DNA from 2 places in the Ensifer sp. YR511 genome. Region 2 is predicted to be linked to the other one. Evidence: riboswitches for the same ligand, from Rfam matches in the RefSeq annotation. Region 2 holds a riboswitch; the other holds the start of a gene.
What was found. A riboswitch is a leader RNA that binds a small molecule or an ion and turns the genes downstream of it on or off. The one in region 2 is predicted to bind FMN.
Positions count from the first base shown of each region.

Region 1: linked by a shared signal. The riboswitch ahead of BLU15_RS03890 (6,7-dimethyl-8-ribityllumazine synthase) and the one ahead of BLU15_RS04935 (DMT family transporter) in region 2 are both predicted to bind FMN.

Region 1 is NZ_FNGR01000001.1:778,233-784,058, reverse strand. Features, by position in the region: gene BLU15_RS03895 (low temperature requirement protein A) at 1-1,269, shown strand, start outside; gene BLU15_RS03890 (6,7-dimethyl-8-ribityllumazine synthase) at 1,695-2,168, opposite strand; FMN riboswitch at 2,261-2,410, opposite strand; gene BLU15_RS03885 (ABC transporter ATP-binding protein) at 2,534-3,595, opposite strand; gene BLU15_RS03880 (ABC transporter permease) at 3,607-4,389, opposite strand; gene BLU15_RS03875 (ABC transporter permease) at 4,386-5,267, opposite strand; gene BLU15_RS03870 (ABC transporter substrate-binding protein) at 5,451-5,826, opposite strand, start outside.
Region 2 is NZ_FNGR01000002.1:91,201-97,026, reverse strand. Features, by position in the region: gene lon (endopeptidase La) at 352-2,772, shown strand; gene hupB (DNA-binding protein HupB) at 2,993-3,268, shown strand; FMN riboswitch at 3,393-3,575, shown strand; gene BLU15_RS04935 (DMT family transporter) at 3,663-4,577, shown strand; gene BLU15_RS04930 (esterase-like activity of phytase family protein) at 4,645-5,826, shown strand, end outside.

The sequences.
Region 1 (5,826 bases), on a different contig from region 2:
CCGACCGAGCCGCATCAAAGCGCGCACCACCATGTGGCGCGCATGAGCGGTCGCGACACGCATGAACATCACAGGACGGCGACGACGCTCGAACTCTTGTTCGACCTGACCTTCGTCATCGCCTTTAGCCTGGCGGCTTCGCAGCTTGCTCATTTCCTGGCCGAAGGGCACTTCTTTTCCGGCCTCTTCGGCTTCGCGCTTGCGACCTTCTCCATCTGCTGGGCCTGGATCAATTTCAGCTGGTTTGCCTCCGCCTACGACACGGACGACTGGGTATTCCGCATCGTCACCATGGTGCAGATGCTCGGCGTGCTGATCCTTGCGATCGGCCTGCCGCCGATGTTCGAATCGATCGACAAGGGTGAGCATCTCGACAACGGCATCATGGTGCTCGGCTATGTCGTCATGCGGGTGGCAATGCTCTTCCAATGGCTGCGCGCCAGCCAGCAGAACCCGGCACGACGGGATGCCTGCATGGCCTATGTCAAAGCAATCAGCCTCGCCCAGCTCGGCTGGGTCGTTCTGATCTTCTTCGATTTCTCGCTGCTGGTGACCTTCGTCATGGTCGTGGGGCTGACGGCGATCGAGATGGTCGGCCCCTATGTCGCCGAGATGCGCTACGGCGGAACGCCCTGGCATGCCCATCACATCGCCGAGCGCTACGGGCTGCTCGCGATCATCGCGCTTGGGGAAGGGGTGGTCGGCACGGTCGCCTCAATCTCCGCCGTGGTCGAAGGGCAGGGCTGGAACCTCGATGTCGCGCTCGTCTGCCTCGCCGGTACGGGGCTCACCTTCGGCATGTGGTGGATCTATTTTCTGCTGCCGAGCGCCGAGATCCTGCACCGGCACCGTCAAAAACGCTCCTTCGTCTGGGGCTACGGCCACATGCCGATCTTCGCCTCGATTGTCGCGACTGGCGCCGGCCTGCATGTGGCGGCCTATTACATCGAGCACAAGGCGCATATCGGCTCGGTCGCAACGGTGCTGACCGTTGCGGTGCCCGTCGCGTGCTACATCGGGCTGCTCTATGCGATGTACGCCTATCTTATGCAGCAGGTGGAGCGGTTGCATCTCTGGCTGCTCGCGGGCACGGCAGTGGTGCTGGCCGCGTCAGTGGTCGCGGCCATAGCCGGGCTCGACATGGCCAAGTGCCTGATCATCCTGATGCTCGCGCCCGTCGTCACCATCGTCGGCTACGAGGTGGCGGGGCACCGGCACCGCGTGGCGGCACTGGATCGCAGCCTGCGCAAGAACGAGGCCGCGCATTGATTTTGCGAGTCGAAACAGTGCGTTGCCGGCTCAAGCTGGTGAGCCGATTCAGGTGGTTCAGAGGTTGATTCAAGCGCAGCGTTTGGCGCTGTTCGCCCCTGCCGCCGCCCCCTCACGCTAGCCTTCTCCCCGTAGGCGGGGAGAGGGAACGAGAACTGCCTCGGAGTTTGTGATGGACCCGAGTGGAAGGCCGTTCTCGGTAGCCCGGGGAGAGAGTTTGCGCGACAAGGGTGCCGCTTGTGTCCTTCTCGCCGCCCGCGGGGAGAAGGTGGCCGGCAGGCCGGATGAGGGGCATTCCCCTCACCGGGCGGATGAGGGGCAAGCCTTCACGGGGCGGATGAGGGGCAAGCCTTCACCGGGCGGATGAGGGGCAAGCCTTCACCGGGCGGATGAGGGGCGAGCCTACCTCAACCGCATCTCGCCGATCAGGCGTTGACGAGCGCCAGCTTGGCGCGGGCGTCGAGGATCTGGGCGCAGGCGTTGGCCGCCTCCGTACCCTTGGTAACGAAGTGCTCGCGGAAGAAGGCGATCAGCGGTTCGCTTTCCTGGAAATTGTGCGGCGTCAGTACGGCGGAAAGCACCGGCACACTGGTGTCAAGTTGCACGCGCATCATGCCGTCGAGCACGGTGCCGGCGACGAAATCGTGGCGGTAGATGCCGCCGTCGACGACGAAGGCGGTGCCGAGGATCGCGGCATAGCGGCCGGTCTTGGCCAGCGTCTGCGCATGCAGCGGGATCTCGAGCGCGCCGGGCACGTCGAAGATCTCGACGTCGGCTGCCGAGCCGCCAAGCTTCGTCCATTGCGTGACGAAGGCATCGACGCAGCGGTCGACGATATCGGCATGCCAGCGGGCACGAACGATCGCGATCTTGGCGGCGGGGTGGGAAAGAATGGTCATGGTCTCAAGCCTTTCAGGGTTTGGCGTTTCCAATGATCCCGTCGGGCGAACATGCATGCGCGCGAGGTCCCGTCGCGGGGACCCACGTTGCTGCTTGCTCTCTTCCATCCGGACTGTGACCGTCGGCTCCGGATTCTGACCGGATCTGCTGACCCCCAGGGCGAAACCCTGAGGCGCTCGCGGGCTTCGGCCTTTCGGCCGCTACCGCCGGTGGGGAATTTCACCCCGCCCTGAGAACAACGCGACTATATAGCGCGACCGCGCGCGGTCAAACGCACGGTGCGACGAAAATGCCAGAAATCACGACAGATTTTTCCAGTGTTTGGAGCCATCGGAAGAAATCGTTCCGATGGCTTCCAATCCGCTTACTCGCGGATGACCAAGAGGTCCTTGGCGGCAAAGCGCAGCGTGACATTGTCGCCGGAAACCGGCGGGGCCACACCCGGATTGTTGAACATGTCGAAGGAGATGACGTCGCCGCCGACGCGAAGGCGCGTGCGGATGACCGAGCCGAGGAAGCTCGTCGAGACGACCTCGCCGGAAAGCGACGTGTCGCCCGTGGCGCCCTCGGCGATCGAGCCCGCTTCGGGACGAAGCGCCAGCGAAATGCTGTCGCCGCCCTTCATGCCGGCAATCGGATCCTTCAGCGCGATCTGCTGGTTGCCGATCGTGACGGCACCCGCGGCCGGGTCCGCGACCTTGCCTTCGATGATGCTGAGCGTGCCGACGAAGGAGGCGACGAAACGCGTTGACGGCGTGTTGTAGATCTCGAAGGGGGTGCCGATCTGGTCGGCGCGGCCGGCATTCATGACGACGATGCGATCGGAGATCGACAGCGCTTCTTCCTGGTCATGGGTCACGAACACGGTGGTGATGCCGAGCTGTTGCTGGATCTGCCGGATTTCCTCGCGCAGCGACACGCGGATCTTGGCGTCGAGCGCCGACAGCGGCTCGTCGAGCAGCAGCACCTGCGGCTTGACCGCAATGGCGCGGGCAAGCGCAACGCGCTGCTGCTGGCCGCCGGAGAGCTGGTAGGGGAAGCGGTCCGCCAGGTGCTCGAGCTTGATCAGCCCGAGCATCTGCTTCACCCTCGCGTCGATCTCCGACTTGTCTGTACCTGCGACCTTGAGGCCGAAGGCGACGTTGTCATGCACGTTCATGTTGGGAAACAGCGCATAGGCCTGGAACACCATGCCGATGTTGCGCTGGTTGGGCTTCAGCGAGTTCTGGTCGCGGCCGTTGATGACGATCTTGCCGCTGGTCGGGCTTTCGAAGCCGGCGATCATGCGCAGGACCGTGGTCTTGCCGCAGCCCGATGGCCCGAGGAACGAGACGAACTCGCCCTTTTCGATGTCCATGTTGAAATCGTGCACGACGTGAACCGGGCCGAAGGACTTCTTGATGCTGGTGAGTGACAGGAAACTCATGGGTGCGGTCCTCAGGCCTTAGGAGGCGCGCTTTTTTGAAAGCGCGAGACGAGCTGGATGAGGCCGAGGCAGCCCCAGGTGATGCCGAATGCAATGACGGCGAGTGCGGCCGGTTCATAGGCGCGGTTGGCGCCCAGGAGCTGCATGTAGGGGCCGAAAGCCGGGCGGTTGAGCAAGGCCGCCATGGTGAACTCGCCGATGACGATGGCAAAGGTCAGGAAGGCGCCCGAGAGCACGGCGACGAGCACGTTCGGCAGAATGATCTTGGCAAGGATCGTCGTCCATCCGGCGCCGAGGCTTTGGGCAGCCTCGGTCAAGGTGGCGACGTCGATGGTGCGAAGGCCGGTGTCGACCGCGCGGTACATGTAGGGCAGCGCAAGCGTCGCATAGCCGAACATCAGGAGGATGTTGGTGCCGGTGAGCGAGCCCGTCAACGGCAGCCAGCTCGAGGTGTTGTAGAGCCGGATGTAGCCGAAGACGATGACGATCGCTGGGATGACCAGCGGCAGCAGCGTGATGAACTCGATGACGGGGCGCAGCCGCGGCAGCTTGAGGCGGACCCAGTAGGCTGTCGGCACGACGAGCAGAACACCGAAGAGGATGGTGAACAAGGCCTGCAGCACCGAGTAGGTGAAGGTCTCCTGGAAACGCGGGTCGGCGAAGACCTTCTGGTAAGCGTCGAAGGAGTATTCGCCGCGGCGCATCTTCAAGGAGAAGTTGGTCATGCCGATGAGCGGCAGGGTGAAATAGAGGAGGCCGAAAACGAGGGCTCCCCAGGCCCAGATCTTCTTCATTTCAGCCACCTTTCGCTGCGGCTGCGCAGCCAGATGTAGATCGCGTTGGCGATACCGGTGACGACGATCATGCCGAAGGCGAGCGCGTAACCGAGATGCGGGTTGCCGAGCACGTCGCCGCGGATCTGGGCAAAGAGCAGGATCGGCACGATCGAGAGCGACGAGCCGGTGAGTGCGATCGCGGTCGCAACGGCGCCGAAGGCATTGGCGAAAAGCAGCGCCAGCGTGCCGAGCAGCGACGGAAGCAGGATCGGGAAGGCGACCATGCGCCAGTATTGCAGGCCGGTGGCGCCGAGGATCTCGGCGGCCTCGCGCCATTCGCGCTTCAGGCCGTCGAGTGCCGGCGTGATGATCAGGATCATCAGCGGGATCTGGAAGAACAGATAGGTGACCGTCAGCCCCCAGAAGGACAGCAGGTTGAAGCCGAGCATCCGGAGGTCGAGCCCGAAGTTCGAGCGCAGGAAGACGGTGACGATGCCGACAGGTCCAAGCGTCGCGAGAAAGGCAAAGGCGAGCGGTACGCCGGCAAAGTTGGAGGCGACGCCGGAGAAGGTCAGGAGCGGTCCGCGGATCCCCTTCGGCAAGCCGCCGAAGACGATGGCGGACGCCATGGCAAAGCCGATCAGGCAGCCGAGAAGCGCCGAGGCGATGCTGATCTTGATGGAGATCCAGTAGGCAGCCAGAATCGAGGGCGTGAACAGGCCGCGGATGTTGTCGAGCGTGAAGCTGCCATCGGGCGTCTGAAACGCGCCGACCACGATCTTCATCGTCGGCAAAAGCAGGAACAGCGTCACGAAGGCGGCAAAGGGAAGAATGCCCAGCCAGTGAAGCGGTAGGCGACGCGCCGGCGGGCTGGCGTCGGGTTTAGCAGATGACATTCCGTTCGCGCCCCTGAAGCCGCGTTTTCCACGCGGGCGTTATCGATTGTTGCAAGCAAGAAGCGGGAAACCGACGAAGCCGCGCACGGCTCCCAGATCTCGCTCCAAGGACTTGAATTTCTTACGAATAACCTATGCGCCCCGACCGGAAAACCGGTCGGGGCGACATGTCTGTGGAAAGGCTTACTGAACGTTCGCGCCGACGACGGAATCCCAGCCGCCGGTGACGGCAGCCTTGTTGGCGTCGACTTCTTCGAGCGTCGGGAAGTAGGCCTTCTCGTAAGCGGCTGCCGGCGGCAGGGCGTCGATCAGCTCCTGGGGAACCTTGCCGGCCTTGACCATGGCGTTGAAGCGGGTCGGGTGGCAGAAGCCCTTGAGCCAGCCGAGCTGACCTTCGTCGGAGTAGAGGTGCTCCATCCACAGCTTCGCTGCGTTCGGGTGCGGCGCGTAGGCGGAGATGCCCTGAACGTAGACGCCGGCGAGAACGCCGCTGGCCGGAACGACGACTTCGGTCGGCGGGTTGCCGTTGAGCGTCTTTGCCCAGCCGAGCGCGTTGTAG
Region 2 (5,826 bases):
GTGCGGGCTTTTTCATGTCTGCTTCATGTGTTCACACTTAGCTGTTGAGACACCTGCGCCGGGGCGCAGATTTCACAATTCGATTGTTGCTAAAGTGCCGCAAACAACGCAATGATGTGACGATTCAATGAAGGACCTTAATGGTTGCGGTCCATGAGCTTGTAGTCCGTCGCAAGGTCCGCAACAGCATTGATGCGTAGTCAGAAGGACCCGGCCACTGTTTGTGGATGTCTGCGTCGAGCCTTGAAATGGACGCGGTCGCACTCCACTTTCATGTGGAAAATATGACAGCCGGGAGTGCCTTTAGGGCTCCCGGATACGGGCCCGAAATCGGGACGGAAAGGAAATGACATGACGAACAAAACGTCACCGGCGACTGAAAGCGCGACCTACCCGGTCCTGCCGCTCCGCGACATCGTAGTCTTCCCGCATATGATCGTGCCGCTTTTCGTCGGCCGCGAAAAATCGATCCGTGCGCTTGAGGAAGTCATGGGCACCGACAAGCAGATCATGCTTGCCACCCAGATCAACGCCACCGACGACGATCCGGAACCGTCCGCGATCTACGAAGTCGGCACAATCGCCAACGTTCTGCAACTGCTGAAGCTGCCCGACGGCACCGTCAAGGTACTGGTCGAGGGCCGCGCGCGCGCCAAAATCGACGGCTACACGCCGCGCGAGGAATTCTATGAGGCTGCGGCGCATAGCCTGAGCGAGCCGGAGGAAGATCCGGTCGAGATCGAGGCGCTCAGCCGCTCGGTCGTCTCCGAATTCGAAAGCTACGTAAAGCTCAACAAGAAAATCTCTCCCGAGGTCGTCGGCGTTGCCAGCCAGATCGAGGACTATTCGAAGCTGGCCGACACGGTTGCTTCGCACCTGTCGATCAAGATCGTCGAAAAGCAGGAAATGCTGGAGACCACCAGCGTGAAGATGCGCCTGGAAAAGGCGCTCGGCTTCATGGAAGGCGAGATCTCCGTCCTGCAGGTGGAAAAGCGCATCCGCTCGCGCGTCAAGCGCCAGATGGAGAAGACCCAGCGCGAGTACTACCTCAACGAACAGATGAAGGCGATCCAGAAGGAACTCGGCGACGGCGAAGACGGCCGCGACGAGATGGCCGAGCTCGAAGAGCGTATCGCCAAGACCAAGCTTTCCAAGGAAGCGCGCGAAAAGGCTGATGCAGAGCTGAAGAAGCTGCGCCAGATGAGCCCGATGTCGGCGGAAGCCACCGTCGTTCGCAACTACCTGGATTGGCTGCTCGGCCTGCCCTGGGGCAAGAAGTCGAAGATCAAGACCGACCTGAACCATGCCGAGGAAGTGCTCAACGTCGATCATTTCGGCCTCGACAAGGTCAAGGAGCGCATCGTCGAGTATCTCGCCGTGCAGGCGCGTTCGACCAAGATCAAGGGCCCCATCCTGTGCCTCGTCGGCCCTCCGGGCGTCGGCAAGACCTCGCTCGCCAAGTCGATCGCCAAGGCGACCGGCCGCGAATATGTGCGCATGGCGCTGGGCGGCGTTCGTGACGAAGCCGAGATCCGTGGCCACCGCCGCACCTATATCGGCTCGATGCCGGGCAAGGTCGTTCAGTCGATGAAGAAGGCGAAGCGGTCCAATCCGCTGTTCCTGCTCGACGAAATCGACAAGATGGGCCAGGACTTCCGCGGCGATCCGTCGTCGGCGCTGCTCGAGGTGCTGGATCCGGAACAGAACTCGACCTTCATGGACCACTACCTGGAGGTCGAATACGACCTGTCCAACGTGATGTTCATCACCACCGCCAACACGCTGAATATCCCGGCGCCGTTGATGGACCGCATGGAAGTGATCCGCATCGCCGGCTACACGGAAGAGGAAAAGCTGGAAATCGCCAAGCGGCATCTGCTGCCGAAGGCGATCCGCGACCACGCGCTGCAGCCGAAGGAATTCTCGGTCACAGACGGCGCGCTGATGGCGGTCATCCAGACCTACACCCGCGAAGCCGGTGTGCGTAACTTCGAACGCGAGTTGATGAAGCTCGCCCGCAAGGCCGTGACCGAGATCATCAAGGGCAAGGCCAAGAAGGTCGAAGTGAACGCTGCCAACATCAACGACTATCTGGGCGTTCCGCGCTTCCGCCACGGCGAAGCCGAACGTGACGATCAGATCGGTGTTGTCACCGGTCTCGCATGGACTGAGGTCGGCGGCGAGCTTCTGACGATCGAAGGCGTCATGATGCCCGGCAAGGGCCGCATGACCGTCACCGGCAACCTGCGCGACGTGATGAAGGAATCGATTTCCGCGGCGGCTTCTTATGTCCGCTCGCGCGCAATCGACTTCGGCATCGAACCGCCGCTGTTCGACAAGCGTGACATCCACGTGCACGTACCGGAAGGTGCGACGCCGAAGGATGGCCCTTCGGCCGGCGTCGCCATGGCAACCACGATCGTGTCGATCATGACCGGCATCCCGATCTCCAAGGATGTTGCAATGACAGGCGAGATCACGCTGCGCGGCCGCGTGCTGCCGATCGGCGGTCTGAAAGAGAAGCTCCTGGCAGCGCTGCGGGGCGGCATCAAGAAGGTGCTGATCCCGGAAGAGAACGCCAAGGATCTCGCCGAGATCCCGGACAACGTGAAGAACGCGCTCGAAATCATCCCGGTTTCGCGGGTGGGCGAAGTGCTCGAACACGCTCTGGTGCGCATGCCGGAACCGATCGATTGGGACCCGGCAAACGAGCCGGCAACCGTAGCACCGGTTGATTCGCAGGACGAAGCAGGCTCCTCCGTCGCCCACTGACGGGGGCTTGAAAATGGGTGCAGCCGGCTCGCGCGGCGCTCATTTTGCAGAAAAATTGGGAAGACCGGCCATTGGCCGGTCTTTTTTGTTGTAAAAGCGCCCTGCAAGCCTTGCATTCCAAGGGATTAGGCGCAATTGGGAAAGGCAAGACGCGGGCGAAGCGCAAGCCGCCGCGCCTTAAAACACAGTCGTTTCGAACCAATCTGAAAGGGGTGGAAACATGAACAAAAATGAGCTCGTGTCTGCCGTTGCTGAGAAGGCCGGACTTTCCAAGACCGACGCATCTTCTGCAGTTGATGCAGTTTTCGAGACCATCCAGGCTGAGCTGAAGAACGGCGGCGACATTCGCCTGGTCGGCTTCGGCAACTTCTCGGTTTCGCGCCGCGAAGCCTCGAAGGGCCGTAACCCGTCCACGGGTGCGGAAGTTGACATCCCGGCACGCAACGTGCCGAAGTTCACGGCCGGCAAGGGCCTGAAGGATGCCGTCAACGGCTGATGAGATTTGCTTGGCGGCCGGACACGAGGCCGGCAGTCCAGGTATTCGAGGGTTCGGCGCAAGCCGGACCCTTTCGCATTTTGGGGGCAGCCCTTGCGGGTGTCCGTCATTTGCTCTAGGGCTTGCCCATTCTCAGGGCGGGGTGAAAGTCCCCACCGGCGGTAAGGGCATGACAGCGCGGCGTCTTGGAGACGCGCGAAGGTGGCCCAAGCCCGCGAGCGCCTTTCCTCGATTTTTGGGGAGAGGGTCAGCAGATCCGGTGCAACTCCGGAGCCGACGGTCATAGTCCGGATGAAAGAGAATGGTCGCTGGCACGAAGGGCAGGGATGCCCGGCGTCGTGCCGTGCGCTCATGCGTCCTGATTTGTGTTTGGTCCGCTTTCAGGGTGCATGACATGAATCAGACTTCCCTCGGCTTTTCCTCCTCGCGCGCCATGGCCGGAGCCGGCTTCATGGTGTTGGCCGGGATCGCTTTCGCCGGCCTCAATGTCGTCACCCAATGGCTGACGATGAAGCTCGGTTTTCCAGCCACCGCCATGGCGTTCTGGCAATATGCCTTCGCCTTCCTCTTCTCACTGCCGTTTCTGCGACGCGTCGGGCTGTCGGCCATGCGCACCGACTATCCCTGGCGTCACGTCGCGCGCGTGGTGTTGGCCGCCTTCGGTGTGGGGGCCTGGGTCTCCGGTCTGGCGCACGTGCCGATCTGGCAGGCGATCGCGCTGGTCATGACCTCGCCGTTCTTCATCATCCTCGGCGCCCGCCTGTTTCTCGGCGAACGCGTCGGCGCGGCGCGTTGGGCCGCGACCGCGGTCGGTTTCGCCGGGGCGATGATCATTCTCGAACCGTGGTCGGACAGCTTCAGCTGGGCCGCCCTTTTGCCGATCCTATCGGCGCTGTTGTGGGGCGCTTCGTCGCTCATCACCAAGAGCCTCACAAGTATCGAGCGCCCCGAAACGATCACCGTATGGCTGCTTGTGCTTCTGACGCCGATCAACGGCGCCATCGCGCTTTCGGCCGGCTTCACCATGCCGGATGGGACAGCACTCGGCTTCCTGCTTCTCGCCGGGATACTGACCGTAGTCGCACAATATCTGCTGACGCTCGCCTATACTGTTGCCGACGCTGCCTACGTGCAGCCCTTCGACGATCTGAAGCTGCCGCTTAACGTCTTTGCGGGCTGGCTGGTCTTCGGTTACGCGCCGACAGGATATCTTTGGGTCGGCGCAGTGCTGATCCTTGGCGCCTCGCTGTTCATCATGCGCAACGAGATGCGGCGCGAGCGCGCCGCGCCTGCAACCGGAACGGTGTAAAACCCAAGCGTTGTCATTCGGCTGTCATCGGCATCGCGCAGAACCCCCATGTTTTCAGTGTTCGCACATGGGGGATTTCATGACCATCACTTCGCGCGTGACCGCGCTTGCGGCCGTTCTTCTTGCATCCGCAGCATTTCCTGCGGCGGCCGAGCCCGTCTTCAACCGCATTGCATCCTTTGCTGTTGCCGATAACCTGCCGGAAGGCGATGCGCGCAAGGCGCCGACATCTGCCGAAATCATCACGGCCAGCGAAGACGGCAACACGCTTGTCTATTCCGACAGCCCCGGCAAGCGCGTCGGCCTGATCGACATCACCGATGCCAAGGCGCCGAAGGCAGCCGGCACGGTCTCTTTTGACGGCGAGCCGACCTCGGTCACCATCGCCGGTGCAAAGGCACTCGTCGCGGTCAACACGCGCGAAAGCTACGTCAAGCCTTCGGGGCTTCTTGCGATCGTCGATCTGGCCTCGAAGAAAGTCGATGCGACCTGCGATCTCGGCGGCCAGCCGGATTCGATCGCCGTCAACAAGGACCGCACGCTGGCGGCCATCGCCATCGAGAACGAGCGCGATGAAGAGCTGAACGACGGCAAGATCCCGCAGATGCCGGCCGGCGACCTCGTCATCTTGTCTTTGAAGGATGGTGTTGCCGATTGCGGTTCGCTGAAGCGCGTGACGCTGACCGGTCTTGCCGAAATCGCCGGTGAAGACCCGGAGCCGGAATTCGTTTCCTTCAACGGCAAGGACGAGATCGCGCTGACGCTGCAGGAGAACAACCACATCGTCATCATCGACGGCAAGACAGGAACGGTGAAGACGCATTTCTCTGCCGGCACGGTCGACCTCAAGAACATCGACACCAAGCGCAACGGCGCGATTGCCTTCAAGGACGAGCAGCCGGGCCGCAAGCGCGAGCCCGACGCGGTGAAGTGGCTCGACGACAACCGCATCGTTGTTGCCAACGAAGGCGACTATGAAGGCGGTTCGCGCGGTTTCACGATCTTCGACACCACCGGCAAGGTGCTCTTCGAATCGGGCGCGAGCTTGGAGCATGCGATTGCCGCCATCGGCCACTATCCGGAGAAGCGCTCTTCGGCCAAGGGCGTTGAGCCCGAGGGCCTGGAAGCGGCGAAGTTCGGTGACGACAACCTGTTCTTCGTTCTGTCCGAGCGTGCCTCGATCGTCGGCGTCTACAAGGATACGGGCGCCGAGCCTGAGCTGCTGCAGCTCCTGCCGTCGGGCATCTCG